Pontibacter liquoris: one gene and its partner. The protein of the gene in region 1 interacts with the protein of each later gene in a pairwise test. Links are inferred from orthologs where the notes say so. Each region holds a gene or a part of one and is shown in the gene's direction. Other genes may lie near its edges.

What was found.
Region 2: the proteins of sucC (region 1) and sucD interact in binary tests that used the Escherichia coli proteins (3 or more experiments, as listed by UniProt). The link is inferred for Pontibacter liquoris from one-to-one orthologs.

Annotation. Positions count from the first base shown.
Region 1 is NZ_JALEBG010000001.1:1,196,167-1,211,422, reverse strand. Bases 5,157-8,045 are described here. They hold sucC (ADP-forming succinate--CoA ligase subunit beta), read left to right. Parts: upstream 5,157-5,944; coding sequence 5,945-7,147; downstream 7,148-8,045. Other genes in these bases: LWL52_RS04945 (organic hydroperoxide resistance protein), read right to left, coding at 7,415-7,831; LWL52_RS04955 (ABC transporter ATP-binding protein), read right to left, coding at 5,157-5,671. Outside these bases: LWL52_RS04980 (proline iminopeptidase-family hydrolase), read left to right, coding at 1-88; LWL52_RS04975 (DinB family protein), read right to left, coding at 193-708; LWL52_RS04970 (RecQ family ATP-dependent DNA helicase), read right to left, coding at 1,015-2,922; LWL52_RS04965 (transporter), read right to left, coding at 3,016-3,804; LWL52_RS04960 (hypothetical protein), read right to left, coding at 3,942-4,742; more of LWL52_RS04955, read right to left, coding at 5,003-5,156; LWL52_RS04930 (hypothetical protein), read right to left, coding at 9,589-9,753; LWL52_RS04925 (hypothetical protein), read right to left, coding at 9,857-10,189; LWL52_RS04920 (hypothetical protein), read right to left, coding at 10,250-11,059; conjugative transposon protein TraN, read right to left, coding at 11,071-11,958; conjugative transposon protein TraM, read right to left, coding at 12,009-13,277; LWL52_RS04905 (hypothetical protein), read right to left, coding at 13,280-13,546; conjugative transposon protein TraK, read right to left, coding at 13,543-14,148; conjugative transposon protein TraJ, read right to left, coding at 14,188-15,256. UniProt on the Escherichia coli protein: Succinyl-CoA synthetase functions in the citric acid cycle (TCA), coupling the hydrolysis of succinyl-CoA to the synthesis of either ATP or GTP and thus represents the only step of substrate-level phosphorylation in the TCA.
Region 2 is NZ_JALEBG010000001.1:267,435-282,793, reverse strand. Bases 11,860-14,851 are described here. They hold sucD (succinate--CoA ligase subunit alpha), read left to right. Parts: upstream 11,860-12,906; coding sequence 12,907-13,797; downstream 13,798-14,851. Other genes in these bases: LWL52_RS01060 (hydrogen peroxide-inducible genes activator), read right to left, coding at 13,908-14,849. Also shown: LWL52_RS01135 (SAM-dependent methyltransferase), read left to right, coding at 1-631; LWL52_RS01130 (hypothetical protein), read left to right, coding at 741-1,235; LWL52_RS01125 (succinylglutamate desuccinylase/aspartoacylase family protein), read right to left, coding at 1,600-2,541; rimK (30S ribosomal protein S6--L-glutamate ligase), read right to left, coding at 2,543-3,445; LWL52_RS01115 (ATP-dependent zinc protease family protein), read right to left, coding at 3,455-3,937; LWL52_RS01110 (PQQ-dependent sugar dehydrogenase), read right to left, coding at 4,046-5,278; LWL52_RS01105 (alpha/beta fold hydrolase), read right to left, coding at 5,450-6,259; LWL52_RS01100 (DUF502 domain-containing protein), read right to left, coding at 6,498-7,040; LWL52_RS01095 (4-hydroxy-3-methylbut-2-enyl diphosphate reductase), read right to left, coding at 7,119-8,012; cmk ((d)CMP kinase), read right to left, coding at 8,016-8,726; LWL52_RS01085 (hypothetical protein), read right to left, coding at 8,746-8,901; ade (adenine deaminase), read left to right, coding at 9,021-10,658; LWL52_RS01075 (response regulator), read right to left, coding at 10,737-11,177; LWL52_RS01055 (Dps family protein), read left to right, coding at 14,998-15,359. UniProt on the Escherichia coli protein: Succinyl-CoA synthetase functions in the citric acid cycle (TCA), coupling the hydrolysis of succinyl-CoA to the synthesis of either ATP or GTP and thus represents the only step of substrate-level phosphorylation in the TCA.

The DNA of each region.
Region 1 (15,256 bases):
CATGTGGGACGACCAGCAGGTATACATGAACGGCGTGATCAATTTTATCAAAGCGGTTGCCGCGCAGCAGAAACCATCTGGTAGCTAACCTGGCACCTGTACCGGTCCGAAACGGGATGAATAGTTTGGCCTACTCGCTGCCGGTTTCCCTTTTGGCATAAGGTCTCTGTTTTCGCAGGTATAAGTGGTGGTTCAGGTGCCTTGCAGCACGCGGGCTGTTACCAGCAACTGCCCCACATGCCGCTGCGTGTGCTCGGCCGCATGCACCAGTAACCCTAAAACGGTAGACGGAAGTTGCGCCCGCCCTACGCCCCGCGGTTCCTGCAGTTGCCCTGCATCGGTATGGCGAAGCTGCTCCAGGGCCACGCTTACCTGCCGGCTGAAGTGCTGCACCAGTTCCTGTACATTATTTTGCACTTCCGGCGGTTTTCCTTCTGCTTTCAGGGCCTGCAGCTGCGCTTCGGTGAGCTGCTCGCCGCGGGCATACGTAAACAACCGGTCGAGCACACCGCGCAAGTGCTGCAGGTGAAAACCAACTGAGGCCACGCCGGCAGGCTTTTCCCAGAGCAGCTCCCTGGGGAAGTGCTGCATGAGTGCTTCTACTTCTTCCTGCGCCTGCAGCAGCGCATGCGCAACCGGCTGCAAAAGTCCCGGCACACCGGGCAAAGGCCCGCGCAGCCATACTTCTGGTTTAGTTGGTGTTGCCATACTTGTATCGTGTCTTAGGTGGATGATGTAGTTGCAGGTATATTTTCTCAGCTGACCTGCTATTGCTACTACTTCTCTGATGGTTACCGGGTTTCTACTTGTATAGGTACTTCGGCCCTCTCACCAAAACTGAAAACATGAATTAATTGCGCCCGCATTTTATCTTTTTGCTGCCTGGCTGTCTTTTGTACCTGTTCTTCACAAAGGGTTTGTACGGGAATTAATTTGGTTATTCTGTAGCAAGTTGAAAGTAGCTTGTTCCCATACCTTAAGGTATACTTGTGTGCAGACAAATTATATTATGCTTTACGCCACCTCCAGCTTACCACTTTCTTTATACTTGAGCCGGCCCAGATCTATTAGTTCGCGGATCAGGGCGGTGATAATTTCGGCATGTTTGGGTTCAAAGGCCTGCACCAGTTCTTTGGGCAGGTAGGGCGCAACCTGCACCAGTTCCATTAGTCTAGTACGCAAGGCCTCCTGTTCCTGACCTTGCCGCTCCTTTTTGCGTTCAGCCAGGCAGTAGTCGCAGATGCGGCAGCGGGTGTCGGTCAGCTCACCGAAGTATTCGAGCAGCAGCTGGGTGCGGCAGCGGTTTGTTGTTTCTACGTAGCGGCCCATCTCTCTGGCCTGGAGCAGCGCCCGCTCACGCAGGGCATTCAGCCGCTTCACATCCAGCTTTAACCCGCCTGCATCCTGCCGTGGCGCTGTAAAAATGAGTTGCGGCGAGTCGTGCTGTGGTTCATACTGGATGACCTGCAGCTTGTGCAAGTATTCGAGTTTGCGGCGCAGGTCAGGCTCCGGTAATTTCAGGTATTCGGCTAGCCGTCGTTCCGACACCTTCACAAAATTGACAAACGCTTCGCCGCCATACATGCGCAGCAGCATACGGATAAGCTTGTCATGCTCCGGGTTCTTTAACTGAAAGTCGTAGAGGGCGGTGTTTTCAAGAGCCAGCATCAGCCGCGAGGGCATATAATAGCTCTCGTTCAGTTGCAGATAGCCTTCCTGCTCCAGGCGCTTGATGGCGTGGTGCACTTCCAGAGTCTGCAGTTTATAGTTTTTGGCAAATGGCCCCAGTTCAAAGTCGAAGCTGCTCATCAGGCCGCTGCCCACGGCCAGCTGGAAATAATTGGCCAGGCACTGGTACACCCGCCGGATATAATCTACAGCAGGGTGAGCTTCTTCCACTTTGCGCTGCAGCTCGGCCACATCGTTGGGGCCGTAAAGTATGGCTGCGTACGCATACTGCTCATCGCGCCCGGCGCGCCCGGCCTCCTGGTAATAGGCCTCCAGGCTTTCGGGCAGGTCCAGGTGCACCACCAGCCGCACATCGGGTTTGTCGATACCCATTCCGAAGGCATTGGTGGCTACCATCACACGCACTTTGTCCGTGATCCAGGCCTGCTGTACCGCATTGCGGTCTTCAAACTTTAAACCAGCATGATAGGCAGCTGCCGCAATGCGGCGGCTCTGCAGGAACCTAGCCAGCTCGGCGGTTTGGCGGCGGCTGCGTACATACACAATGCTCTGGCCGGGCAGGCGCTGCAACATCTCCAGCAAGCGGCTGGCTTTGTCTTCGGTGGGCAGGCAGGAATAGGAAAGGTTCGCGCGGGCAAAGCTCTTCTGAAACACATTTGGCTTCGGAAACCGGAGCTGCGCCTGGATGTCCTGCTTCACCTGCTCGGTAGCGGTAGCCGTCAGGGCAATGACCGGCACACCGGGCAGCGACTCCCGCAGTTCAGCTAACTGTAAATAGGGCGGCCTGAAATCGTAGCCCCATTGCGAGATACAGTGCGCCTCATCCACTGCCAGCAAACGCACCTTCATGCGCTTTACGCGTTCCTGGAAGAGCTCGGTGAGCAAACGTTCCGGCGAGAGATACAGGAACTTCACGTTGCCATACACGCAATTGTCCAAGGCAATATCGATCTCGCGGCGGTGCATGCCCGAGTAAATGGCCACGGCCGCAATGCCCCGTTTTTTCAGCTGTTCCACCTGATCCTTCATTAGCGCGATGAGCGGCGTGATCACCAGGCAAAGCCCATCCAAGGCCAGCGCCGGCACCTGGAAGCAGATGGACTTGCCTCCACCGGTGGGCAGCAGGGCCAGTGTATCCTGCCCCGCCAGCACAGACTGGATGATCTCCTCCTGCAGCGGCCGGAAACGGTCGAAGCCCCAGTAGGTTTTAAGGATGTGGTGGATGTCTTGCAAGGCGAGGAGATTTACCTGCTAAGATAACACAGAGAACTCAAAACTCGGAAGCCGTGTGGCAGAAATTGCCGCCGCAAGTATAAAAGCGGCTAGCTATTGCGGAAGCCTGATCGAGAAACCGGTCAGCACAAAATAGTCGGGTGCTGCTTTATTCAGGCCCAGCCCTGCCGCGACATCCAGCTGCATGTTGGGCCGCGGCCTGAAAAGCAAGCCGGCACCCGCCTGGTGCGCAGCCTTTTGTTCGGCTGGTTTTTTCCCGAAAACTTCGCCATAAACCGAGAATTTGTCGTTTAGCTCCCCTTCCATGTTCACCACATAGCTTTTCTCCGGGTCCTGCTCCTGCCAACTATAGCCCACATTGTAAGTCAGCTGCAGCTTTTGGGTAGGCTCCTGGGTCAGGGCCAGCATCAGCTCGGGCTCGGCTCTGTCGGGCCGAAGGTCGCTGCTCCCTACCGGCAGAGTAACCATGGCCAGCAATCCCGCCGCCGGCAGCCACCCCCTGGCCTGCCAGAACTGCACCTGCCCACCCGCGCGTACCGGGCCTATGCCGTGCGCCACGCGCCGGCTTATACCTTCCTGCACCGTGTCTTGCCAGGCCGCTTCTACGCGTAGCTCCAGCCATTTAAGCACTCCTGCCCGCAGCATCACTTCCGGATACGCATGGTTGATCTCGGTTACGCCTGCTTTGGTGTCGTGCTGCCAGCGGAAGCCCGTTTCAAACTGCAAGGTTCTAAGCGGAACAATGGTGGCACTTTGTGCCTCGGTGGGCCGGGCCGTCTCAATGTTTTCCTGTTCCTGGGCATGCCCTTTGCCGGCCAGCAGCAACACCATACCCAAAGCCAGCAGCCATACTTTCTTGCTGAGTGTATCTTTCAGTACCATCCTTTAGCGTTATTTTGAGACGTATACGGCCAATCCGCTAAGTATAGGCTAATGTTGGAAGGGCGCAGGCACATTTTTTTGCATAAAAAAAGCCCGCTCCAAGAGGAGCAGGCTTTCGTTGAGGTATAAGTGGTTGCTTATGCTGCCGCTGACTGACCGTCTTCCCGGTCTTCGATCACTTTCTTCAGTTTCTCGATCGCCTGGGCAGCACGCTCCTCATCGAAACGGTTGATGTTGAGCAGCATTTTGGTTTTCTCCTGGCGCGTGATCACCGGGTTGTTCAGCAGGCGGATAATTTCCTCCTTCTGCTTGGCCGATGCATACCGTACGCTGGTCGATTCCTCCGCCACAGTTTCTGCTGCTGCCGGAGCTGGCGCTTCTGCTACCTTCGCTGTGCTGGCCGCTGCCTTCATAGTAGGCTTCTTCTCCGTCGGGATGGCATGCTTCGCCTGGTCGTTGCCACTGTAGTCCATTTCCTCAGCTGGTGTCGGCTCATACCCTGCGGCACGAATGATCCAGGCCAGTATGTTACGGTAGGCTTTACCAATAGCACGCGTCTGCGCCATCGAGGCAATAGCAAATTCCTGGTAGTACTTTTTGCCCTGCTCACGGTTAGAGCAGATAGCAAAACCAGCACCCACCACCTGTTCGCTGCGCAGGTCCAGCAGGTTCACCTTGGCCTGGTACTTAATCTCATCGTCGGTGCTCACGTTCACTACGTGCTCCACTATAGGCAGAATACCTAAACGGGAACCGGCGTACTGCCAGCCTTCCACATTCACATACTCCTTCCCCTGAATGTTCTGGTACAGGCGGTTTTCCTTTATGAACTTTGCCAAGTCCACAGCCAGGTGCAGCGTCTCGTCCGATTTGGCTATATCATAGCTCTCGATCTTGGACTTCTTCAGCACTTTTGTTTCCTTATTTGGTTGATTCATTTCCACTTAGCTTTCCTTTAGATGGTACAAATAATAAACACAACCGCCTATAAAATGGTGCATTTTATTAAATAAATCACCTATTTCATACTACTGATAATCAATACGTTGCAAATTATTTTAAAAATAATTTCACCGTCGGTTGCAGCTGTTGGCTAAAGCTAAATTTTGCGTAAAGGGGATGTATATATACGGGGATTTCGCCGGTAGGTATACGGGCGGCATAAGAATCTGAAATGGAACGAAAAAAAGAATTGTACCTATAGCACCGGCGACTCCTGCACGATCAGGCCATCCTTCATTACCAGGGTACGGTCGGCCATGGCGGCAAGTTGCTCGTTGTGCGTCACGATCACAAAGGTCTGGTTGAACTCCTGGCGCAACCGGAAAAAGATGTCGTGCAGCTCCTGCGCGTTTTTAGAATCCAGGTTACCGCTGGGCTCATCGGCAAAAATAATGCGGGGCGAGTTGATGAGCGCGCGGGCCACGGCCGTGCGTTGCTGCTCCCCACCCGACAGCTCGGATGGTTTGTGGTGCAGGCGATGCGAGAGGTTGAGCATATCCAGCAGTTGCTCGGCGCGCTCGCGCACTTCCTGCTCGGGCCGGCCGGCCAGGAAGCCCGGCAAACAGGCATTCTCCAGGGCCGTGAACTCGGGCAGAAGGTTATGAAACTGGAAAATAAAGCCAATGTGCCTGTTGCGGAAACGGGCCATTTCAGTGGCGTTCAGGCGGGCTATATTCTTGCCATCAAACATCACCTCACCGGAATCGGCTGTATCCAGGGTGCCCAGAATGTGCAACAGGGTGCTTTTGCCGGCACCGGATGCACCCACAATAGACACCACCTCGCCGGCAGCAATAGACATGTCGATGCCTTTGAGCACCGGAAGCGAACCGTATTTCTTGTAGATATTAGAGACCTGTAGCACAGCGTGGCAATTAATAGAAAAGCAATGGCTAATGTATAAACCCTCCAAAGCTACAAAACAAACGCTATACTTTGTTAATCTGACTTTAAAATAGGTTTGCACCCGGATTAGCCTTTTTCCGGATAGTGCCTGTTTCAGGCAGGCTACAGGAGCTGCCGGCAAGTATGGCAGGCACAGTGGAAAAGCCGCCTGCGGGCGCAATATTTTAAAAACGCTTTTCTTGAATTTGAGGGGATAATGGCGTACTTTCGTGCGTCCATTAAAACTGAAAGCATGAACATACACGAATATCAGGCTAAAGACATATTAAAAAGCTACGGTGTACGGATCCAGGAAGGGATTGTGGCTGACACGCCCGAAGAGGCTGTAGCGGCTGCTAAACGACTGACTGAGGAAACCGGCACAGGCTGGCACGTAATCAAAGCACAGATCCATGCGGGTGGCCGTGGCAAAGGGGGCGGCGTAAAGCTGGCCAAAAACCTGGAGCAGGTGAAAGAAATCGCCGGCCAGATCCTGGGCATGACACTGGTAACGCACCAGACAGGCCCTGAAGGCAAGCTGGTGCAGAAAGTGCTGGTGGCACAGGATGTATACTATCCCGGCGCTTCGGAGCCGAAAGAATTTTATCTGAGCATCCTGCTGGACCGCGCCAAGGGCCAGAACGTGATCATGGCCTCTACCGAAGGGGGTATGGACATTGAAGAGGTTGCGGAGAAATCGCCTGAGAAGATCATCAAAGAGTGGATCGACCCGGCAACAGGTTTACAGCCTTTCCAGGCCCGTAAAGTTGCTTTTGCCTTTGGTCTGGAGGGAGAAGCCTTCAAAGAGATGGTGAAATTTGTGACCAACCTCTACAAGGCGTACGTGGAGACTGACTCCTCTATGTTTGAAATCAACCCGGTGCTGAAAACATCGGACAATAAAATACTGGCGGTAGATGCCAAAGTGAACCTGGACGATAACGCCCTGTTCCGCCACAAGAACCTGGCTGCCCTGCGCGATATTTCCGAAGAAGATCCGTTGGAAGTAGAAGCCGGTGAGCACAACCTGAACTATGTAAAACTGGACGGTAACGTTGGTTGCATGGTGAACGGCGCCGGCCTGGCCATGGCTACCATGGATATTATCAAGCTATCCGGCGGCGAGCCTGCTAACTTCCTGGACGTAGGTGGTGGCGCCAACGCCCAGACCGTAGAAGCCGGTTTCCGTATTATCCTGAAAGACCCGAATGTAAAAGCGATCCTGATCAACATCTTTGGTGGTATCGTGCGTTGCGACCGCGTGGCCAACGGGGTTGTGGAAGCTTACAAGAACATTGGCGATATCCGCGTTCCGATCATCGTTCGCCTGCAAGGCACTAACGCCGAAGAAGGCGCACGTATCATCGACGAGTCCGGTCTGAAAGTATACTCAGCCGTAGTGCTCAAAGAAGCCGCAGAAAAAGTGAAGCAGGTGCTTGCGGAAGCAGGAGCCTAGTCTCTTACAAGTATAAAAACAAAAAAAGGCTGCCAGAATTGGCAGCCTTTTTTTGTTTTTATACTTGTAAGAAGTTAGAGAGTTAAAAGGTTAGAAAGTTAGAGAAGGGTAACATGATACTGCAACGTAGTTGCCGTTAGCCCTGATCCCGAACTTGCTGCTGTATACACAGCAGTAAAAAAGGCAAGTATAGAAGCTGAATTTGCTGGCAAAAGAAAGGCCCCACTTCCTCACAAACTCTTTCTAACCTTCTAACTCTCTAACTTCCTAAACCACTTCCAGCTGCACATCAATGTTGCCGCGCGTGCCAACAGAGTAAGGGCATATCTGGTGCGCTTCATCTACCATTTGCCGGGCCTTGGCAGCATCTGTGCCCTTCAGGTTCACCACTAACTTTACGCCCAGCCCAAAGCCATTGTCGTCCAGCTTGAGCAGGTCGACATGAGCGGTGACAGTTGCATCAGGGTCGAGGCGCTCTTTGTGGCGGGCAGCAACTACCAATAGCGCACTCTGGAAGCAGGCCGCATAGCCTGCTGCAAACAACTGCTCAGGGTTTGTCTTATCGCCTTGGCCGCCCATGTGGGTAGGCATAGCCAGTTGCATATCAATTATACCGTCTGATGACTTTACATGGCCTCTGCGGCCGCCAGTGGCAGTTACCTCTGCCGTATACATTTTTTCCATACGTTTTCCGTTTTGATTAGCCTTTGATCCGTAAGCCTCTAAACATTAAAAACAGGCAAAGGTTTGCAAACAGGTGATATTCACCGCAGAAGGCGCAAAAGGGAACGTAAACAGCATTGGTGGCAGATATTTTTTAGCTATAGAGTTTCGTATTGTCAGTTTACTTGCTATTTTTGCACGCATCAACGCACCCGTAGTTCAACTGGATAGAATATCGGATTTCGGCTCCGAGGGTTAGGGGTTCGAATCCTCTCGGGTGCACCTTACTGGACAGAAGGCAGTTTTTGCTTTTTGTCCAGTTTTTTTTAGGCCCTAACAGCCTGTTAATCAGATATATTACACGCGCTACTTCGTTCACCCGAGCGGTTCGAACGCTTCCACCTTCAAACACCAGATTTTCAGGGAACATCGAACCGATCAGCAGGCGTTTCTCCCGGTTACTGCCGTTTTCGTACAAATTTTCCAGGCGCATCAGGTGATCCAGACCCTGTTTTAACAGCCCCTGCAAGTCCGTTTCCTGCGTTAGTGCGCTGATTTTTGCCTCCAATTTCTCGATAGCGGCCGCACAGTCTGCCTTGATCTTTCGGAAGTCTTCCGGTTCGATTTGTGCGCTTGCGATCAGATCGCGGGAATGGGAGACGCGCTTCTCCAGTTCCTTCACCCGGTTGAGCAGCTGTCTTCTTTCGCTGCCCTGTTCATGGGTCTGCTCGTTGAAGGCCTCCAGCAGCAGGCTGCGGTAAAGGCTGTGGAACTCCTTGCGCGGCACATACTGCTTTAGCTCCTGCCCGAAAGCCTCGTGCACCTCGGCTGCCCTGGAGCGGAAAGGGCAGCCCTTGTTGCAGTGGTAGTAGGCGTAGTAGGCATGCCTCCCCTTCGACTTACTGGCCGTGAGCATCCTTTCGCATATCGGGCATACCAGGTAGCCCCGCAGTGGAAACTCATCCTGTGTTTCCACTTGCGGGCGGTAGAACCTGCCCCGCCCGTCCAGCACATCCTGCACCCGGTAGTAGATGTCCTCTGTGATCAGGGGTTCGTGCAGCCCTTGCACAAAGCAGCTCTCCTCGTCCTTGTAACCGGGGATAAAGATCTTGCCGCAATAAACAGGGTTGCGGATAACACGCCAGAAATTGCTCTTCTGGCACGTGAGTCCTTTTTCCCTGGCTACTTTCCAGATCTGCTCGGTGTTGAAGCGGCCGGAGGCCAGCTCCTCGAAGGCCCAGCGTACGATGGAGGCTGCCGGCTCTTCGGGAGCAATGTATTTGGTTCCGCCTTCGCTGATCCTGTTCTTGTAACCGATGGGAGCGGCCCCCATCCAGCGGCCTTCCTTTTTGGCCTTGCGCATGCCCCGGATCACGTTCAGGGCCCGCCGGTCATTTTCCACTTCCGGTGCTGCCAGATAAAAAGCGAGCATCATTTTGTTTTCCGGCACCGCCAGGTCCAGCGGCTGTTCGATGGCCTGCGGATCTACGCCCAACCGCCGCAGGGTGCTGATCATCTGGTAGGCATCCCCGGCATTTCGGCTGAAGCGGTCCCACTTGGTGAAGAGCACCAGGTCCGTTTTTCCTTTTTGCTTTTTCAGTTCCAGCAGCAGTTTCTGCCAGGCCGGGCGGTTGAAGGTCTTGGCCGAGTGGTCTTCGTAGATGGCATGGCGGACGCGTATGCCCTGTAGCTCACAGTAATGCCGCAAACGCTCTTCCTGGTCGCGTTGTGAATAGCCTTTGTCTGCCTGCTCATCGGTGCTCACCCGTATGTACAAATCAGCTGTTTCCATTCCTTAAATATTGATTTACAGCTATTTTAGCAAATAATCGCAAGAATTCCAAAACTGCTTTCGCCTCCGACAGGGAGACTTCCACGCCCTCGCGCCGCAGCATTTCCTTCGCTTTTTCAGGGCTTATCCTGTCTTTTTCCCGTGGTTTCATCCTCTCTCGCTTTCCTGATGATTCGATCCTGGTTCATAAAAAAGGCGGAACCTGCGTTCCGCCTTTAGCCCCGGAAAATTTCCTCCCGGGCTCCCTGGCCCCTTCAGGAACTGTCGTCCCAGGCCAGCAACACCCTGCTGCGCCGCAGGCGGCTGTAAGAAGGTTCGTACCGCAGGTAACCCCACTTGTCCAGCTCCCGCAGGACCCGGTGGTAGGTCGCACTGCTCGATAGCTTGGCAACAGGCATCATTTCGTGGCTGTAAGCGCAAACCGCCCCTCTCCCGCCCACGGCCAGCCAACAATGGTACAGGGCGGCGTACAAGGCGATGTGGGCAGGCCCGATGCGCGGGTCCTGCAGAATAGCCCCGAAGAACCTGCTTAACAGCTCTTGCTGCCCAGCAGATTCGGGGAATTTGACCGGTGTGTTCCCATTCATAAGCTCGTCCTTTCATGGGTTCTCTCAGGCAGGGGCCCGTCCGTGCACGTGCCCTTTGCTTCAGGGTTTGAGGGACCGGCTTTTGCGGACTGTCCTTTTCCCGGGCCCAGGTTCCTCTCCCTGCTCCTGCTGCTGCTTTTCCTTGCGGCGCTCCTGCCGGGCAGCCGCCTGTTGTTGGAGGGACTCCCCCGGCGTGGGCTCCTGCCGCTGGATGGTCTCGCGCATGGCCCGCTGCCGCTGCTCGTTGTAGACGTTGATGGTCTTGAACTGGGGGCTGGCCTCAATGTAGCGCTTCACCTCGTATCCCTCCTCCAGGGCGGTTATCAGTTGCTGGTTTCCCTTTTTCAGGGAATGGATCAACTGTTCTTTTTGCTGCGGGTCTTCCAACTCTTTGATGTAAAACCGCTCGAGCGTTTTCTCCAGGTCAAAGCCATAGTTGGCATGGTACTGCTTGACCTGGTAATTACCGGCAGGGTCTGCCTGTTTGAAGTCCAGCTGCAGCCAGGCGTTGTAGCCCTGCCCCTCCCTGCTGGTTAGATCCTTGTTGACCGCCCGGCCCTGCATCAGGTTGTAGGCCTCCTTCAGGGTGATGTTGTTTCCCTTGTTGATATGAAACGTCTGCTCGAGGATATCAGCGGGTTTCTCTCCCCGGAGGGCCACCAGGTAGCGGTTGAAGAAGTACATGTCCTGCTCAGACTTCCTGAACTGCAGGACAGCAACCGCCTGGTCCTTTCCAAAGGCGGCCTGATGGAACAACTCGAACTCGGGCGTTTTCTGCTCCATCTTTTCCCGCAGCTCCTTTTCCAACCCCTCACCGAAGCCGGTGTATTTTAGCTGATCCCGCAGATACTCGAAATTTTTCTCGTTCATGGCACATATTATTAAAATGAAACAATCCTGTCATCCGCCCCTTTGGGAAGGGAAAACGGCTTTGCACGCAGGAGCATGTGATAAGGCACTTTGAGCTGCAGGTGCCTGCCGCCGTTTTTCTCCATCAGCCGGATAGCCAGGTACTTGGTGGCCGGGAGTGTCACCTTGGGCAGGGCAACGACCAGGTCCCGCTCCGACTGAGCTGCCACGCTCGCCGGGCCGCCGTAAACATAGCAGGGTTGCAGTTCCTGCTCCTGGGTGGCCGTGCGCCGGGTATGCTGTTTATCCCGGATAAGAAAGCGCAGCCCGTCTGCCGCGTAGGGGATGTCAGAGTTGTTGCGGAGCCTGAGCCGGTAGTACATCGTCTCTCCCCGGACGTAGATGCCGCGCAACGCTAACTGCATTCCGAACTTATTATCCCTGCGCCCGGGAAGGGGTGTTTTGTCTGCTGCCACGCGCGCGGCATCCCGTTGCGCGGACGCTTCATTGCAGCCTGTCTCACCCACAAGGGCCGGTACGGACCCGGGAGGCGTGGCTTCCGGCAACAGCAGGGTGAGCACGGCCGGGTCTGCAGCATAGGTTACCAGGAAAGAATACAGCCCGCCATCCGCCGTGATGACGGTGAGGTTTGTCTCCCTGAAACCCGGCTTACCGGCTTTTACCCGGAGGACATTTCCCAGGGCCGCATCCTGCTCGACCAGGATCTCGCCACTCCCCCTGTCCACGCTTTTCACCGCGAAGGGAAAGACCAGGTGGCTTGTTTTGTAAAGGGAGACGGCCAGGGAAGACGGTGTGACGCCGACGGCCGGTCCCGGCCCGGCGCTTTGCTGCGCGTAGGCCGGGCTGTAACCCAGCACCAGCAGGCTCAGCTGGACCAATAGTAATTTTAGCTTTTTCATCTGTATGCATTTTAAAGTGAGTTGATCTGCTTTGTGGTAAGATGCGGGGCTTAGCGGTTCTGCTTTTTTTCGTCCCGCAACAACACCCGGTAGCCAGCCGGGACGGTGGCTTTGATGAGCCTGGCCTGCCGGGCAAGCAGGTGCCTGGCCGTTTCCACCCCGGCACTGGCTGCCTGCACCTGCAGGGAAGGATGCAGGGAAGAAAGGCCCAGATCCTGCACCGCCCGGTCCGCAGACTGCCGGGCAACTTCCCGGGTCAGGGTGCCCGGGATATAAAGGCCTGCCAGGCCATCCAGGTCATAGACTGACAGGGCAACCGGGAAAAGGGCCTGCTGGTAGCGGATGTTTTTGATGGTGACCTGCAGCCGCTCCCCGGCCAGGGTTGCCGTCCCATACAGCAAGGTGCCCGGTGGGATCAGCGTGCCGTTAACAGCTACCGGGCCGGTCAGGCGCAGCTTCAGGGTAGCCCCCGAAACCAGCGACTGCGTTTCCTCTACGACGGCTGCGAGGGCATTCTGCTGGGGATCGTCTCCCCGATCCGCCGCAGTGGAGTAGAACCTGTTGGCGGCAGGGGCATCCCCGGGAGCGGGAGCAGCCCCTGCGCCGTCCTGCCGGCCGCGCCCCAGCAGGGATACGGCAGCACCCGGCCGGCTGGCCGCCACGGCATAGACCTGCCCTTGCCGGCTTTCGGAAGACTGCCGGATCTTTTCCTCGACGCGCCGGGGATGCTGGATATCGAGTATCTTTTCCAGCATGCCGTTTAGCTCTTGCAATTCCCCATCCCCGCTGCCTGTTTGCCCGGCAGCCTGCATCACCTGCTCAAGGTGGCGCAGCTCCCCTCCGCCAGCCGGTATCCTGGCCGGGCGGGTGGCAGGGGCGGCACCTTGTCCGGACACGTGGGAAAGGGAGGGCTCCTCTGCGAGAACCGCTTGCAGGCGCTCCAGTTTCCGGTAAACGCGGGCCTCGCTGGAATCCGCCGTTTCCAATGCCCCGCCCAGGGGTGGCGTTGGAAAGCTCCCCCCTGCCCCATTGGCTCCCCAGTCCTCAAAGGGGCCTTCACGAAGCAGTGCTTTTAAGCTGGAAGAATCAGCAAGCGCCTGCTTGTAGGACGTCAGCTTATCGGGCGTCCTTGCTTCGGGCAGGCGGGCGTCCGGCAAATCGGGGCGAAGGCCGGCAGGGGCCGGCGCGGCCTGGGGGTTTGTCCGGCCACCGCCCATCGCCCAGAAGAACAGGGTCAGAAAGGGCATGACCAGCAGCGGCAGCACCAGCAGGAACCGGCGGCGCCTCAGAAAGTGTGGAGAATGGGCTACGTGTTTCATTTTTACTTTTTTATAGGTTGCGAATTATCCGGGCACTCCCAGGGAAAGAAATACTCGCGGGCATCACCCGCGGCCTGCCGCCCCTTCCCCGCCCGCGGCCTGCGAGCCAGGCTGCCGGGCCGCGGAAAGGACGTTTCCCCTTCGATGCTGGCCAGGAGCAGGTGCTTGCTGAAGCCGCCACCCAGCAGGCAGAAAAGCACCAGCGCTGCCAGCTGGGCGCGGCGCGGCAGGCGCGCAGCCTGCTGCCCCTCCCGAAAAGGCAGCCTCACCGCTTTATGTTTTGTAGGTCCCGGTTTTCAACCGTCACCCAGCGTTCAATCAGGAAGCCGTGCGGGTTGTTGTCCGACCGGCTGACGCGGCGCAGGTAGCCTTCGGTGACCAGGCTCCGGACAAGGATGCTGGTCGCGCGGACCAGGCGCTGGGTGGCATAGCAGCGGAAAAAATAAGGATCCTGGCGCACGTCCACTGCCACGCTGTCCACGGCCACCCGCTGGCTGATGTTCCCGGCGATAAGGCCCGTGTAATAGCCGCTCTCACGGAGGTTGTCGTACGCCCTTTTGGCCGATGCATCTGCCAGGTAAAGGGCCTGGGCCATGTTCGCCTGGATGACGGCATCATCCGGGTCCAGGGTAAAGAAAAGCCGGTGAAATGTGCGCACATGATCCCGGGCCTCCACGGGGAGGTTATCCTTGCCGGCCACCGCGTAGGCTTCCAGGACTTTGCCGTTCGCCAGGATATACACCTTGCTTTGCATGCCGGCGACCAGCGCATAACTTTTATAGAGTGCAAAGCCGCAGAGCAAGGTGCTGGCGGTGACCACGGCCAGGGTAAAGGTGCGTACCTGCTGAAAGGCCGTGTCTAAGTTTTTCATTTGTCTGAACATGGTGCTTTAGCTGTTAAAGGTCCTGTCTCACTCCTGGTTGCCTGCCAGTTTGCCTGGCAGGGAGCTGGGGGTGTTTTGCACGGGCCCCGGCTCCCGGAAATAGCCGGCACTGGCCGCGTTGCTGCTCATGCTGCTGCCCATCCGCCCTGCCGTGTCCCCCAGGGCATCGGCTACCATGCCGGCGCCCCCGGAGACGGTGTGCACGGCGCTGCGCGAGGTGCTGCTCAACAGGTTGTTGACCTTGTAAAGCAGCGTGTTGCCCCCGCTGGCATGCACGATGTAGTTGGCCACGGAGGGGACCGTGAAGTAGCCGACAATGCCCATGACCAGGAAGATCAGGTACCCCGTATCGGTCGTGCTGAAGAACGTGTCCCCCGCTCCCTCGACCTGGGCAATGTCGAGGGCGAGCATCTTTTCTTGGATCTTGCCCAGGATGGCACTGAAAATATTGGCTACCGGCAGCCACAGGAACACGTTGATGTAGCGGGCGGCCCACACGGTCAGCGTGTGCTGGAAACCGTCGAAGACCGCCAGGCCGAAGACCAGGGGCCCCAGGATGGCCAGCACCACCAGCTGAAAGGTGCGGATGGTATCGATGCAGAGGGCCGCCGCCTCAAAGAGCAGGTGCAACACTTCACTCATCCATGCTTTCACCGAGTTGCGAAAGCTGTAGGAAGCCTTCGCCATGGCGAACTTCACGTCATTGCCCACCTGCTCCATCAGCCCTTCCCCGACAGGGTCCTGGTCGTCGTGCGTGTATTTATACCACCTGTCCCGGTCCCCCTCCCCGCTCTCGCCGATGTACATCTGCCAGGCACTCGAGTGGCGGATGGCCGCTTCCTTCTGCTCGAGCAGCAGGGCAACCGCTTTATCGGTATCCCCCACCATCTGCGCCGTGGCAGTGACCGTGGGCTGCAGCACCCCGTTGAGCAGGTCCAGCACAGACGGGAAGATGACAATGGCAAAGCCCAGCACGAAGGGGCGGAACAAGGGGTAAAAGTCAATGGGCTCGGCCTGGGCGATGTGTCGCCACACCCGCAGGGCGATATACCAGGTAGCGGCAAAACCCGCTATTCCCCGGCTCACGCCGATGAGC
Region 2 (15,359 bases), 940 kb from region 1 along the record:
GGGCTGCGGCAAAGCTATCAGCTCCATCTTTCTGGCCAAAGAGTTCGGGGTAACCGTGTGGGCGGTGGATGAGGCTATCTCTGCCTCCGACAACTATGCGCGTATCTGCGCGGCAGGTTGCCAGCAGCAGGTCATTCCGCTGGAGGCGGATGCCCGCGCCCTGCCTTTTGCCGAGGAATACTTCGATGCCGTGATCGTGGTGGACTCCTATACGTACTTTGGTACCGACGAGAAATACCTGCCCTACATCTGCCGTTTTCTGAAACCCGAAGGGCGCATTGCCATTGCCGATGTATGCTTTACCTCCGAGATAGAAACCCTGGACCAGGTGCCCGCTTTCCTGCAGCAGGATTACCAGCACTACTGGTACTTTATACATACGATAAGCTGGTGGCGCAAGCTATGGGAGAAAACAGGCCTGGTACAGGTAGAAGTGGCACAGGCACTCGATGGCGCCGAACTGGTCCGAAAGCAATATATCCAGGATTTTGAGCACCAGCACAAGCAGGACCCTTTTGCCAAAGCCCTCTCCCTTGATAAGCAGCAGTTTATCTCGTTCTTCAAGCTCATCGGGCGGCGCACCGGCAAAACCATTTACCTGCAGGACTACAAAGCCGAAAGCAAAAAGTAAATCAGCGGTACAATAAAAGCAGGATACTTCGTTAGAAGTTTTAATTTTGTAGTAGCCAAGGCATATCTCACAGCTGCGGCCAACGCACTTTTAACCCTTTATAACGTTCATGAAAATACTTTTCCGCAGTTTATTTGCCCTCATGCTGGTGCTTTCAGTAGCTTTAAGTGCCCGGGCGCAGAGTGGTTACAGCACCGGTATCGGTTTAAGAGGTGGTGCAGCCTCGGGCCTTACCATCAAGCATTTTATTAAGAGCGATGCTGCCATCGAAGGCATCATCAGCACCAGCTTCAAGTATAGAGGCACCGTTATCACCGTGCTATACGAAAAGCATGCACAGGCTTTTAACACAAGCGGCCTGCAATGGTACTATGGCCTGGGTGGCCACATCGGCTTTTACGACGGCCATTACTATTATGACCGCAAGCATGACCGCTACTACGATGACAACGTGATGGGTGTAGGGGTAGACGGCGTACTGGGCCTGGAATATTACATCCGCGACATTCCGTTCACCATTGGTGCCGACGTGAAGCCTTACATCAACATACCGCGTGGTGGCGGCTTCTGGGATACCGCCCTGCACGTACGCTATGTGTTCTAAAGGTTGAATTGTTGAATGGCTAAATTGTTGATTGTTGAATCAATAATTAGATAAAAAAGAGAGGCCCCGCTATACTTGTAGCGGGGCCTCTCTTTTTATATTCCGGTTTAGCAGCAAGTGTAAATGCAGCGGTAAGTATAAAGCCGGATTACAAATCCTTGTAACAACATACTCTCGGTTTGCAAACCCGAACGAGCAGAGAAGTATAAAGTATGGCTCACGCAAGTATGAAGACTTTCCCCATACGAAGGCACAAGTAACGCTGCGCTGAACACTTGCGCCAGCTCGGGTTCATACAACACCCCAGCAATTTAACCATTAAACAATACAGCAATAAACAACTAACAACCAGCAATTCAACCCCTCAAAACGCAATGTGCATCAGTGCGTCGCCCTGGTTGACTACCGGCATGTTCTGCAGCCCTACTACGTATCCGGTAGCCGGGGCGTTCAGGCGTACTTCCATTTCGCCATAGGGGTCGGTGATGCTGCCGATGTACTGATTCTTTTTAACGTACCCGCCCAGCGGTACAAAGCTGCGCCAAAGGCCGGCGTTCTTGGCCCGCAACCAAAGATCTTTCATGCACATCACCGGCGGGCCCAAGGGGGTGGCGCGGTTTGCCGTCATGCCCAGGTGGTGCAACACCCGGCAGGTGCCCTCAATTCCCAGGGCAATGCCATTTTCATCAAAGCGCAGGCTCTCGCCGGTCTCATACACCAGAATAGGCTTGTTTAATTTTGCCGCTTCCTTGCGCAGCGATCCCTGCCGGTAAGCGGCGTTCAGAATAAACGGGGGCGCAAAGGCACGGGCCAGTTCCTCGTTCTTAAAATCGTTGAGCACACACCGGATCTGCGGGTAATTGGCGCGGCTCGAACCACCGGTATGAAAGTCCAGGCCATAATCCACGTAGGGCATGATCTCTTTCATAAAGCGGTGCGCCACACGGCTGGCCAGCGAGCCATCGCGGTTACCCGGAAAGCTGCGGTTCACATCTTTGCCGTCGGGCACCTCGCGCGAGAAATTCAGAAAGCCGTAAATATTAAGTATGGGAATGGCAATGATGGTGCCTTTGAGCGGGTAGAGCATCTTTTTGGAAAGCATCCGGCGAATGATCTCGGTGCCATTTACCTCGTCGCCGTGCATGCCAGCCATCAGCAATACCACCGGGCCATCGTGCACCGAGCGGAACACATAAACCGGGATCTCGATCACGGTACCGCTGGGCAACTTGCTGATCACCAGCTTGGTGAGCACCTTTTCACCCCGGTCAATGCTTTTGCCGTTGATAACGATCGTTTCGGGCATGCTATTCCTGTACGCTCTTTTTAGACTTCCGCTGGGCAAGCCCTTCTACATATTGGATAATTTTGGCGGCAATATCTTTCTGAGTAGCCTTTTCGATGCCTTCCAGTCCCGGCGAGGAGTTCACTTCCAGGATAAGCGGCCCGCGCTTGGACTGCAGCATGTCTACCCCGGCTATACCCAGGCCCAGCGATTTGGCAGCCAGCAGAGCGGCCGCTTTTTCCTGTCGCGTTAGTTTGATGAGCATGGCTTTGCCGCCGCGGTGCAGGTTAGAACGAAACTCGCCTTCTTTGCCCTGCCGCTTCATGGCGCCCACCACTTCGCCGTTCACTACAAACGCCCGGATATCGGCACCACCGGCTTCGGAGATAAATTCCTGCACAATAATGCGGGCTTTGAGGTTATGAAAGGCTTCAATCACCGACTCGGCGGCTTTTTGCGTTTCTGCCAGCACCACGCCAAGGCCTTGCGTGCCTTCCAGCAGTTTGATCACCAGCGGCGCGCCACCTACTTCTCTTACCAGCTCCGAGGTGTTTTTAGAGTAGTTAGTAAAGGCTGTTTTGGGCATACCCAGCTTGGCCCTGCCCAGAATCTGGAACGAGCGCAGCTTATCGCGCGAGCGCACAATGGCCTGTGAGTCCACGGCGCTTTTTATTTTCATCATTTCGAACTGGCGCACCACGGCTGTGCCATAAAACGTAACCGAGGCGCCAATGCGCGGAATAATTACGTCTACACCGGTAAGGCGCTCGCCTTTATATAAAATGTGCGGGTCGCCCTGCTCAATAACAAGGTCGCAACGCAAGTGGTCGAGTACGATAGCCTGATGCCCCCGTTGCTCGGCTGCTTCTACCAACCGGCGGGTAGAATAGAGCTTTGGGTTACGGGAGAGAATAGCGATCTTCATATAGGCTGTTTATTTCTTTTTCTGTTTGATTTTATACTTGCGGGCAACATTCTTGCGGGCCACATCCACCACAAAGCGCCCCCGGAGCAACTTGCGCCCGATCAGCACCGGGTACTTCATGTCGCTACGGTCTGAGAGGGAAAACTCTGCTTCAATCTCTTCTTCAAAAAACTTGATCCTGGTCCGGATCACGAACCGCTCCTGCACCTCGCCGAAAGAGCTCTTTATAGCGCGCAGGTTATACTCGGCAAAATGCAGCCGCTTGTGGTTATACTGCGGATGAGAGGGGTCCAGCAAATCCAGGCTGATGATGCGGGTGCCGTCAGCCAGTACTTCCTCCTGAATATCAGAGCAGTGAATAGCTGACGTATACGCGCCGGTATCAATCTTGGCCTCAATTTCATCAATATCGAGCTCGGGAAAAGAAACAAGCTCCCGCCGCCCGATCACCTTTCTTACAGGTTTTGATTTTTTACTGTTTTCCTCTTTCATCAGAGGTTAAAGATAGGGGGTAATTATCAAATATGAATGCTGAATTATGAATTGCGGTGGAAGCCACCCGGATCATAAGTCAGCATTCATACTTTATTCAGACATGTTTTATTTAGAATACGTGATGCGGTAGATGGCATTGTTGGCATCATCAGACACCAGCAGCGAGCCGTCTTTCATCACGAGCACATCTACCGGGCGGCCCCACTCCTTCTGGCCTTCCAGCCAGCCCTGCGCGAAAGGCTCATAGCTGGTCACATTGCCGTTTGCGTCCTGGCGGGCCAGCATCAGGCGGTAGCCGATCTTTTGCGAGCGGTTCCAGGAGCCGTGCTCGGCAATAAAGATCTGGTTCTTATACTCGGCCGGAAACATGTTGCCGGTATAGAATTTAAGCCCCAGCGAGGCGCCGTGCGGGCTCAGGGTTCTGACAGGCTTTACAAACTCGCTGCAGTCGTGCTCTTTGCCAAACTCCGGATCTGAAATAGTACCGGCATGGCAGTAGGGGTAGCCAAAGTTCTGGCCTTTTTCTGTGGCGCGGTTCAGCTCGTCGGGCGGAGTGTTATCGCCCAGCATGTCGCGGCCATTGTCGGTAAAGTATAAAGCTTTGGTAGCCGGGTTCCAGTCCATGCCCACACTGTTGCGCACGCCTGCCGCGTATACTTCCAGCCCGGTACCATCGGCATTCATGCGGGTAATGGAGGCGTAGATAGGCTTTTCAGATTTGCAGATGTTGCAGGGCGCTCCTACCGGCACGTATAATTTGCCATCGGGCCCGAAGGCGATGTATTTCCAACCGTGGTGCTCGTCGCTCGGAAACTTGTCGTTCACTACCTCAAACTTGGGTTTGTTGCGGAACGTGTTTTCGATGTCCCGGTACCGGAGGATGCGGTTGATCTCGGCCACATAAAGATCACCGTCTTTCAGGGCCACTCCGTTGGGCGTGTTCAGCCCTGAGGCTACCACTACCACTTCGTCTGCTTTACCGTCTTTATCCTTGTCGATCACGGCAAACACCTTGTCGTTGCTGCGCGTGCCCACAAACAGAATACCGGACGGGCTCATGGCCATGGAGCGGGCATTTTCCACATCCTTGGCATAATAATCAATGCGGAAACCAGCGGGCAGTTTGATGCGCTCCAGGTCTTTATCCACAGGGCCCGAAGGCAGGCTTACGGCTGGCTCCTCGGTTTCGGCCTGCTGGTTTTCCGTTGGGCCGGTTTTAGTAACTTCTTCTTTGTTAGCAGTAGCTTCCTCTTTGTTAGACGTATCGTTGCTTGAGCAGCCGACGCTGACAACCATCATCGTAATAAAGGACAGGATGAGGCCAGAATGTTTTTTCATAAAGTGATCGTTTGAAATTGAAGGACGACAAAGTATAGCTTTTAGCTCTAGCCGTGCCTGTTGCAGGCAGGGCTTCGGAACTGTAAGCTATGTATACTACAACAAAAATACAATGTTGTCGGGATGCTGCGGGAACAGGGCTGCCGGAGAAGTATAAAGTGGGCTATGGTGTTAGTTATTTCCGGAGCGTTTGCGGTGCAGCAGCTCTGCTACTTCCTGCAGCAAATGGGTATGGCCCGTTTTTAGTAGCACCAGCTTGCCATGTGTCAGCGCCTTTACGAAAACGCCCACGCGCCGGGGCGAAATAACCTGGTCGAACTCCCCCAGAAACATGGTGACCGGCACCTGGTGCCTGTTGAGTTGCGCCACAATGTTGCGGATATCGAAGGACAGGTTACGGAAGCCGATCCAGCTGCGGTAGATGCGCAGGCGTTTGGGGGTGGTATCCATCTGGAAACGGGCAAAGCGCACCAGGCTTTTGTGCACCAGGTTATACTTGCCCAGCACCTGGAGCAGCGTAAAGAAAGGCGCCGGCTTGAGCACGGTGCGCTTAAAGAGCTGCTGCAACCAACCAGGATAGGTGGCAATGTTGTACCAGAAACTGGTGCTGATGCCGTCCGGGGCGATCAGAAACAGCTCCTCGAGGCGCTCGGGCATGCGCTCTGCCAGCGTGAGGGCAAACTTACCGCCCATACTAAAGGCCATTACTGAGAACCGCTCCACTTTATACTTGTCTAAAAAGTGCGTTATAAAGGCCTGCAGCAAATCCTTGGTAAGCGGCGTGGTATGCTTGTGCAGCTGGCTGTGCCCATGAAAGAACAGGTCGAAGGCGTAGATCGTGTACTCGCTGCCTAGTGCTTTCTCCATTGGCTGGTAATAGGCGCTGCTCTGCCCATACCCATGAAAGGCCAGCAATACCCGGCTGCCGTGCCCGATAACGCGGTAGTGGAGCTTGGATCGGTTATGGAGCAGGTAAGGCAATTGGGGAAGTTAGAAAGTTGGGAAGTTAGAAAGTTAGAAGGTTAGAAAGTTAGAGAGTTGAAGGCACTCAGTTTTATACGCACTCTGACGTTAGCGTCCGTTTGTGCCCAGTCTGCAAGTTACCAAAGCTACTGGTTCAAAACAGGGAGGCACAAGCGGACGCTTGCGCTAGGAAAGGCAAAGTATAAATCATTTTTTATCACTTTTTAACTTTATAACCTTCTAACTTTCTAACTCCTTAAAGTTTAGAAACGCCGCCTGATACGATAAATTTCATCACTTCGCTGCTTGGCAGGTCCAGGTAGGTTACGTTTCGGGCCGGGATCAGAAACAGCTCCCCCGAGAAGTTATAAGAGTGCGGAAAGTATACCGCCACCCTGTCCTCGATCATTATACTTGTCAGCGCGTCCTGCGTTACAAAACCCAGTTTCAGGTTATCCGAGTCTTCCGCCATCTTTACCAGCACCGGCTTGTTAAACTTCTGGTTATCGCCTACAAAGGCATCAAACAGGTCTTTTATACTTGTATAGATAATGCTCACCAGCGGCACTTTGGTTAGCATGCGCTCCATGATGATGAAGAAAGGCTTTACAAAAAAGGAAGAGCCGATAAAGCCCACCAGCGTAAGCAGCAGCACCATCAGCAGGATGCCCAGCCCCGGTATGCCGAGGGCAAAAAGGGAATCGAGCCAGTCGATCACGGCCACCACGATCCAGATCGTAATCGTAATAGGCGCCATGATCAGCAGCCCGTTCAAAAAATAGCGGAATAATCGTTTCATTGGGTGAAGTCACAAAAAAGGCTTTGCCGGAGCAAAGCCTAAATGTAGCAAAATTGCTGTATAGTATAAGCGCTGCGTTTACTGAACGGCGGCCGTATCGAAAGCGGCAATACCCCTGGCTACCTGCTCCATGAGCCACATGGGGGTAGAGGTGGCGCCGCAGATACCCACGCTTTGGGCATTGGCAAACCACGCCCGCTCCAGCTCTTCTTCGTTCTCGATAAAGTAGCTGTTGGGGTTATGCTGCTTGCATACGCTGTAGAGCGCCTTACCGTTAGAGCTTTTTTTGCCGCTTACAAAAACCAGCACGTCGTGCTCGGTGGCAAAGCGGGCCAGTTGCGGCTCGCGGTTCGATACCTGGCGGCAGATGCTGTCGTTGGCGTCAAAGTCGGGTAGCGTGCTGTCTTGGTTCGCCTGCCGGATGCGTTCCTCAATTAAAGCCTTGATGTGGTAAAAGCCTTTGGTGCTCTTGGTGGTCTGGCTAAAGAGCGTAACGGGCCGTTTGAAATCAATTTTATCCAGGTCGGCTTCGGTGGTGACGATGATGGCTTCGTCGCGGGTCTGTCCGGCCAGGCCGATCACTTCGGCATGCCCCACCTGCCCGTAGATCACGATCTGGCCATTGTCGTTGCGCTTGCTGTCGAAGGCGTGCTTTACGCGGTTCTGCAGCTTCAGCACCACAGGGCAGGAGGCATCGATGAGCTCGATATTGTTTTCCAGCGCTACGCGGTAAGTTTCAGGCGGCTCGCCGTGCGCCCGGATCAGCACCTTGCAATCATGCAACTCTTCGAGCTGCTGACGGTCAATAATGCGGAGGCCTTTTTCGTAGAGGCGTTGCACCTCCATGCCATTGTGTACAATATCGCCGAGGCAATACAGCTCGTCGCAGGTTTCCATTTCATCCTCGGCCATCTGGATGGCGAACTCAACGCCAAAGCAGTAGCCTGAATTTTTGTCTATCGTAATGTTCATGTCTTACGCTTCGTTCCGTTTAACTGCATGGGCTTCTTCCAGTATCTTGGAAGCAACTTTTTGCAGCACAAAATCTACCTGTTCGTCTACCGTCATGTACGAGGTATCGAGCAGGTCGGCATCTTCGGCGCGGCGCAGCGGGCTCTCCTTGCGGGTAGAGTCGATGTGGTCGCGCTTCTGCAGGTTCGCCCGGATTTCCTCCAGGTTTACGAGTTGGCTCTTTTCCAATAACTCCATCTGCCGGCGGCGGGCACGCGTATCCACATCCGCGGTCATGTATATTTTCACTTCCGCATCCGGAAAAACAGCCGTGCCTATATCGCGCCCGTCCATCACCACGCCCCGTTTGCGGCCCATCTTTTGTTGCTGGGCTACCATGGCATGGCGCACTTCAGGCACTACGCTCACTTCGCTCACCTGGTTGGAGATATACATTTTGCGGATCTCGTCTTCCACGTTCAGGCCATTGAGGTAGGTTTCGTTACGGCCGTTTTTTGGGTTATAATGAAACGAGATATCGATGTGCTGCAGGGCGTCGTTTATCTCTTTGGGGTTTGTGAGCGAAACGTGGTTTTGAAGAAAGTATAAGGTAACCGCCCGGTACATGGCGCCGGTATCGATGTAGGCGTAGCCGAGTTCTGCTGCCACTCTTTTGGCTGTGGTACTTTTACCGCACGAGGAATGGCCGTCTAACGCGATTACTATCTTCTTCATTATTTACAGGTAAACAGGATTAATTAGAGTCGCAGGGGCAGGGCAGGTTGCCGAGCTTGCTTTTACGTTTGAGATGGGCCGTTTTTTTCTGCTGCGGTGTTTTGGTCGTGCAACCTGCCAGCGAGCCGGTGGCCAGAAAACACACTAAGATCAGGTATGAAATTATCTTCTTCAAAACGACTAACTTTGTTGCAAATATAAGACCATTTGCGTTAAGAGTTATGCGTTTGTAGGGAAGAGTTGAAAATGCACTTCCAACTTTTAGCTATTAACTCTCAACTTTAACTAAACACCATGCCAACAGACTTCACGCTCAGCGGCCGCATCATAGATTTGCACCAGCAGGCCATCTACGAAGGCACCGTTCATGTTTCAAACGGCCGCATTTCTAAAATAGTTCGGGAGCCCGCCAGCAGCCAAAAGTATATTCTGCCGGGTTTTGTAGATGCCCATGTGCACGTGGAGAGTGCCATGCTGGTACCCTCGGAATTTGCACGCCTGGCTGTTCCGCATGGCACCGTAGCCACTGTGTCGGACCCGCACGAGATTGGAAACGTGCTGGGCCTGAAAGGCGTGGAATACATGGTGGAGAACGGCAAGAAAGTGCCTTTTAAGTTTTACTTTGGAGCCCCCTCCTGCGTCCCGGCCACTCCCTTCGAAACGGCCGGTGCCGAAATAACGGCTGCTGATATTGAAACCTTGTTTCAGCGCGACGAAATAAAATACCTGGCCGAGATGATGAACTGGCCAGGCGTGCTGAACCGCGATCCGGTGGTGATGGAGAAAATTGCACTGGCCCACAAGTATGGCAAAGCTGTGGACGGCCATGCGCCCGGGCTGATGGGTGAGCAGGCCAGGTTGTATGCCTCGGCCGGCATCAGCACCGACCACGAATGCTTTACAGCCGAAGAAGCCCTGGACAAACTGGCAGCAGGCATGCAGATCCTGATCCGCGAGGGCAGCGCTGCCAAAAACTTTGAAGCCCTTATCCCGCTGCTACCCGAGCATTACCCCTATATGATGTTCTGCTCCGACGACAAGCACCCCGACAACCTGGTGGAAGGCCACATCAACCTGCTGGTAAAACGGGCGCTGGCCAAAGGCAACAACCTGTTTCATGTGCTGCAGGCCGCCTGCGTAAACCCCGTGGAACATTACAAGCTGGAGGTGGGCCTGCTGCGCGCCGGCGACCCGGCCGACTTTATACTTGTCGATAACCTGGAAGACTTTAACGTAGCGGCAACCTATATTAACGGACAATTAGTGGCAGAGCAAGGCAAAACCAAGATAGCCTTTACCCCCAGCGCTGAGATTAATAATTTTAACACAAAACCAAAAGCACCCGAACAATTTGCCGTGGCAGCCGATAATGCCACGCGCCTGCGCGTGATCGAAGCTTTTGACGGGCAGCTGATCACCAAAGAGCTGGAGGTTGCGCCAAAGATTGAAAATGGTTTTATCGTGCCGGATGTGGCGCAGGATGTGCTGAAGCTGACGGTGGTGAACCGCTACGAAAATGCTGCCCCTGCCGTGGCCTTTATCAAGCATGTGGGTCTGCGCCGGGGGGCCATTGCCTCCTCGGTCGGGCACGATTCGCACAACATTATTGCCGTTGGAGTGGATGATGAGAGCATTGCCCGGGCCGTTAACCTGATCATCGAGGCGCAAGGGGGCGTGGCTGCCGTAGACGGTGCACACGAACAACTGCTCTCGTTGCCGGTAGCCGGCATCATGTCGAACGAGGACGGGTATAAAGTAGCAGAACGGTACTCGGCCATCGATCGCATGAGCAAAGAGATGGGCAGCACACTGGCCTCGCCGTTCATGACGCTCTCGTTTATGGCCTTGCTCGTGATCCCCTCGCTCAAGCTCAGCGACAAAGGCTTGTTTAACGGCGATACCTTTGAGTTTGTAACCCTGGCCACGCACTAGCACACGTATAAACCAGGTATAAACAAAAAAGCAGGAACTCTATCGGGGAGTTCCTGCTTTTTTTGATTGCGGCAGTTGTTAGGCTACCTTGTTATTGTGGCTTGAAAAGTGCTTTTCCAGCAGCATGTTCACCTTTTCCACCGTCAGCGGCTTGGTCAGGTATTCGGCATTATACTTTTTAGAATTGGCCGTGTCCTGGGGGTGGGTAGAGGTGGTGAGCACGACCATTGTGATCTGCTCCCGGAACGCTTTGTCCAGGCGCTCAAACAAGTCCAGCATCTCAAAGCCATCCATCACCGGCATGTTAATATCCAGGAAAATAAGCTCCGGCTGAAAGTAACTGCTGCCCGTACCCTCGTAATTTTTGTTGCTCACGTTGTACAGGTAGTCAAAGGCCTGTTTGCCGTTCACAAAAGTGCGCACGTTATCTGTTACCGCCATCCTGTCCAGCAACCGCTGGTTCAGAAAATTGGTGGTATCATCATCATCAATAAGTAAAACTCCGCTAAGTTTTTTCATTAATCAGCTGATCAAGTCTTATCTGTGCCGGAAACAGGCCGCACTGCTGTCGTAGCCGTTTCCTCATCTGGTTCTGTAAGTGAGGGTTTGCGCTGAAGCCAGAGTCCTTCTGCTTACATCACCGATTACCATATGTTTGTGCACCCGCTTGAAAATGCCAAAAGCTGTTACTTCTTGCTGTTCGCAGCTGCACCTGCTTGTATTCGAAGCGATAAACAAAAATATAAAAATCTTCTTTAAAATCCGGCAGTAATTTAAGTATAGCTGCCACACGCCTTGGTAAAGCCGGCTCTTTTACGCCCGTTATACCTTACAGCAGGCTTCCAAGGTTGCCCCTTGTGTGTCTTGCTCAGGCTATACTTTGCCTTGGCTGTTTTCCTTTTGAAAGCGACAAGCCAAGCGCCGGGCTCCTACTGTCCGGGCCTACGTTACACTTGCCAGTGGGGCTTTTTAGTCGATATAGCCCTGGGCACGCATCCAGTCGTCGTTATAGATCTTGGCCAGGTAGCGGGAGCCATGGTCTGGCAGCAAGACCACGATCACATCGTCTTCGGTCAGGTTGTTTTCACGGGCATACTCCAGCGCCCCAAAAACAGCCGTACCGCACGACCAGCCCACAAAAAGCCCTTCTTCTTTAGCCAGTCTTCTGGTCATCACGGCGCCGTCCTTATCGGTTACTTTCACAAAGGTATCGATCAGGCTGAAGTCCACGTTCTTGGGCAGGATGTCCTCGCCAATGCCTTCGGTGGCATAGGGGTAGATCTCGTTCTCGTCAAAAATGCCCGTCTCTTTATACTTCTTAAAAACAGAACCATACGTATCGATGCCCACTGTGATGATATCCGGGTTCTGCTCTTTCAGGTATTTGGAGATACCCGAAACCGTACCGCCCGTACCCACGCCGGTTATAAAATGCGTTACCTTGCCGGCGGTCTGTTCCCAGATCTCAGGGCCGGTGCTTTCGTAATGCGCGAGGCTGTTAGACAGGTTATCGTATTGGTTAGGGTAAAAAGAATTCGGAATTTCCTTGTTCAGGCGCCTGGCCACCGAGTAATAGGAATCCGGATGCTCGGGGGCTACGTTGGTAGGGCAAACCACCACCTCGGCACCTACGGCCCGCAGGATATCCATTTTTTCCTTGCTCTGCTTATCCGAGAGCGTAAAAATACATTTGTAGCCTTTGGCAATGGCTGCCAGGGCCAGGCCCATGCCGGTGTTACCGGAAGTGCCTTCGATAATGGTGCCGCCCGGCTTCAACAGGCCAGCCTTTTCAGCGTCTTCAATCATCCGGATAGCCATGCGGTCCTTTACAGAGTTACCCGGGTTGAGGTACTCCACTTTGGCAAGCACCGTTGCTTTGGTGCCCTTGGTTACATTATTGAGCCTTACTAAAGGCGTGTTACCGATTGCTTCGGTTATATGGTTCAGATACGTCATCTGGTTCTTCTTTATTGAATGCTGGTGCAAAGGTACATAATTAAAATAATAATTTTCTGCCATTCCCTTTCTCTCAGCCTATGGCGGCCCGGTATACCTTGCTAAGGGTGGCTGCCGCAAACAGGAGCGGGTGCAGGCTAGCTAAGCAACAGAAAATAAGGGGCAACTTGTTCCGGGCAGCTGCCTGCCGGCCGCATATATTAGGGACAACTATTTTTTGCAAGCGCCGCAAAAAAGCCTATTTTTGCACATCCTTAGTTCGACAGTTATTACACAACTAAATAAGATACACATGAGTGTTTTAGTAAATAAAGATTCGAAAGTGATCGTGCAGGGCTTCACAGGCTCGGAAGGATCTTTCCACGCACACCAGATGATTGAATACGGCACTAACGTAGTGGGTGGCGTAACGCCTGGCAAAGGGGGGACTTATCACCTGGAGCTGCCCGTTTTTAATACGGTAGAAGATGCCGTAAAAAAGACTGGCGCCAATGTATCGATCATTTTCGTTCCGCCTGCTTTTGCAGCTGATGCTATCATGGAAGCCGCAGAAGCCGGCATTGAAGTGATTGTGTGTATTACAGAGGGTATTCCTGTAAAAGACATGGTTGCTGCAAAACACTACCTGCAGGATAAGAACGTAACCCTGATCGGCCCGAACTGCCCAGGCGTTATCACCCCGGGCGAAGCCAAGGTGGGCATCATGCCTGGTTTCGTTTTCAAGCCAGGCCGTATCGGCATTGTGTCTAAATCCGGTACCTTAACCTACGAAGCTGCTGACCAGATCGTGAAAGCGGGTCTTGGCATTTCTACTGCCATCGGTATTGGCGGCGACCCGATCATCGGAACGCCCACCAAAGATGCTGTTCAGTTGTTAATGGAAGATCCGGAGACGGATGCGATCGTGATGATTGGTGAGATCGGTGGTAACTACGAGGCCATGGCTTCCAAGTATATCAGCGAAACAGGCAACAAAAAGCCGGTAGTTGGCTTTATTGCCGGCCAGACAGCGCCTCCGGGCCGCCGCATGGGCCACGCCGGTGCCATTGTAGGTGGTGCTGAAGATACAGCTGCTGCTAAAATGAAGATTATGCGCGAGAACGGCATCTACGTAGTAGAGTCTCCGGCCGAGATCGGCGATGCAATGGTAAAAGCCCTGCAGGAAGCTGGCATCAACGCGTAAGTTAGATACTAGATTTTAGCCGTTAGATATTAGACTATAGACTTTACAAAAAGGCTACTCCGGGGAGTAGCCTTTTTTGTTTTTATCCACCTCTTTAACTTTCTAACTTTCTAACTCCTCCTCACTTCCACCACCTGCTGCTTCTGCCTGTTCCGGATCTCATCGGGCAGAGCGGCTAGAATTTCCTGTTGCAACGCCTCAATCAGCTTTCGTTTCAGGAAGCTGCGGTGCACTACCAGGCTTACCTCACGCAGGGGCTGTGGCGCTGTGAAAGGATGTACCAGCTTTCGCTTCTCCGCCGGCATATCCAGCACCGACAGCTCGGGCAACAGCGTAAGGCCTCGCTGGCTGTCTACCAACCGTTTCAGGGTTTCCAAAGAGCCGCTTTTATAATCGAAATTGCCCGTTTGCCCGCTCCCGCCGCGGTTGCAGATATTGAGTACCTGGCTCCGGAAACAATGCCCTTCGTTCAGCACCCAGAGCTCGTCGGTATCCAGCTGCTCCGGACTTATACTTTGCGAGTCGGCCAGCGGATGGCCGGGATTTATGTAAGCCACAAAAGCTTCGTAGAACAGGGGAACTTCCGTTATACTTTTATCTTCCAGGGGTGTTACCAGCAGGCCCGCATCCAGTTGCTCGTGTTGCAGTTTCTGGATGATCTGGTCGGTTAGCAGCTCCTGTACCACCACCCGCACCTGCGGATATTTCTGCATAAAACGGGTAATAAACAGCGGCATCAGGTAAGGTGCCAGCGTGGGTATGATGCCAATGCGCAGCTCGCCGGCCAGCTCCAGTTGCTGGTTCTGTACGATCTCGCGGATCTTTTTAGCTTCGGTTGCCACAATCCGCGCCTGCGCAATAATTTCTTTGCCAATTTCGGTAGGGCGCACCGGCACCCGGCTTCTGTCAAACAGCTGCACGCCAAGTTCCTCTTCCAGCTTCTGTAACTGCATGCTCAGCGTGGGTTGCGTCACAAAACAGTGTTCTGCTGCCGTGGCAAAGTGGCGGTAGGTATCTACGGCCAGTAAATAATCCAGCTGTACCAGCGTCATAAGATCGGTTTTAAAATGAATAAGCTATTCTCAAGCATACTTATAGATATTACCTATAATTACATAAAATTAATCAATTTGACTGATCAAACCATACACTTTACTTTTGTCACGTAGCTTAAGATAACGATTCTATAAAAAATAAGACATGGGAAAACTAACTCAGATAGGACTAGAGAAAGAAGACAGCCAGCAGATCGGCGAAAAGTTGAACGAATTACTGGCCAACTATCATTTATACTACCAGAACCTGCGCGGTTTCCACTGGAACATCAAAGGCGTGCATTTCTTTCAGCTGCATGCCAAGTTTGAAGAACTTTATACCAATACGCTAACCAAAATCGACGAGATCGCAGAGCGTATTTTAACGATCGGCCAGAAGCCCCTGCACACGTTTACCGATTACATCCGAGTGTCGACCATACAGGAAACAAGCAACCTGAGCGGCGACAAGGAGACGGTGACTGCAACCCATCAAAACCTGACCACGCTCATTAACCTGGAGCGCGA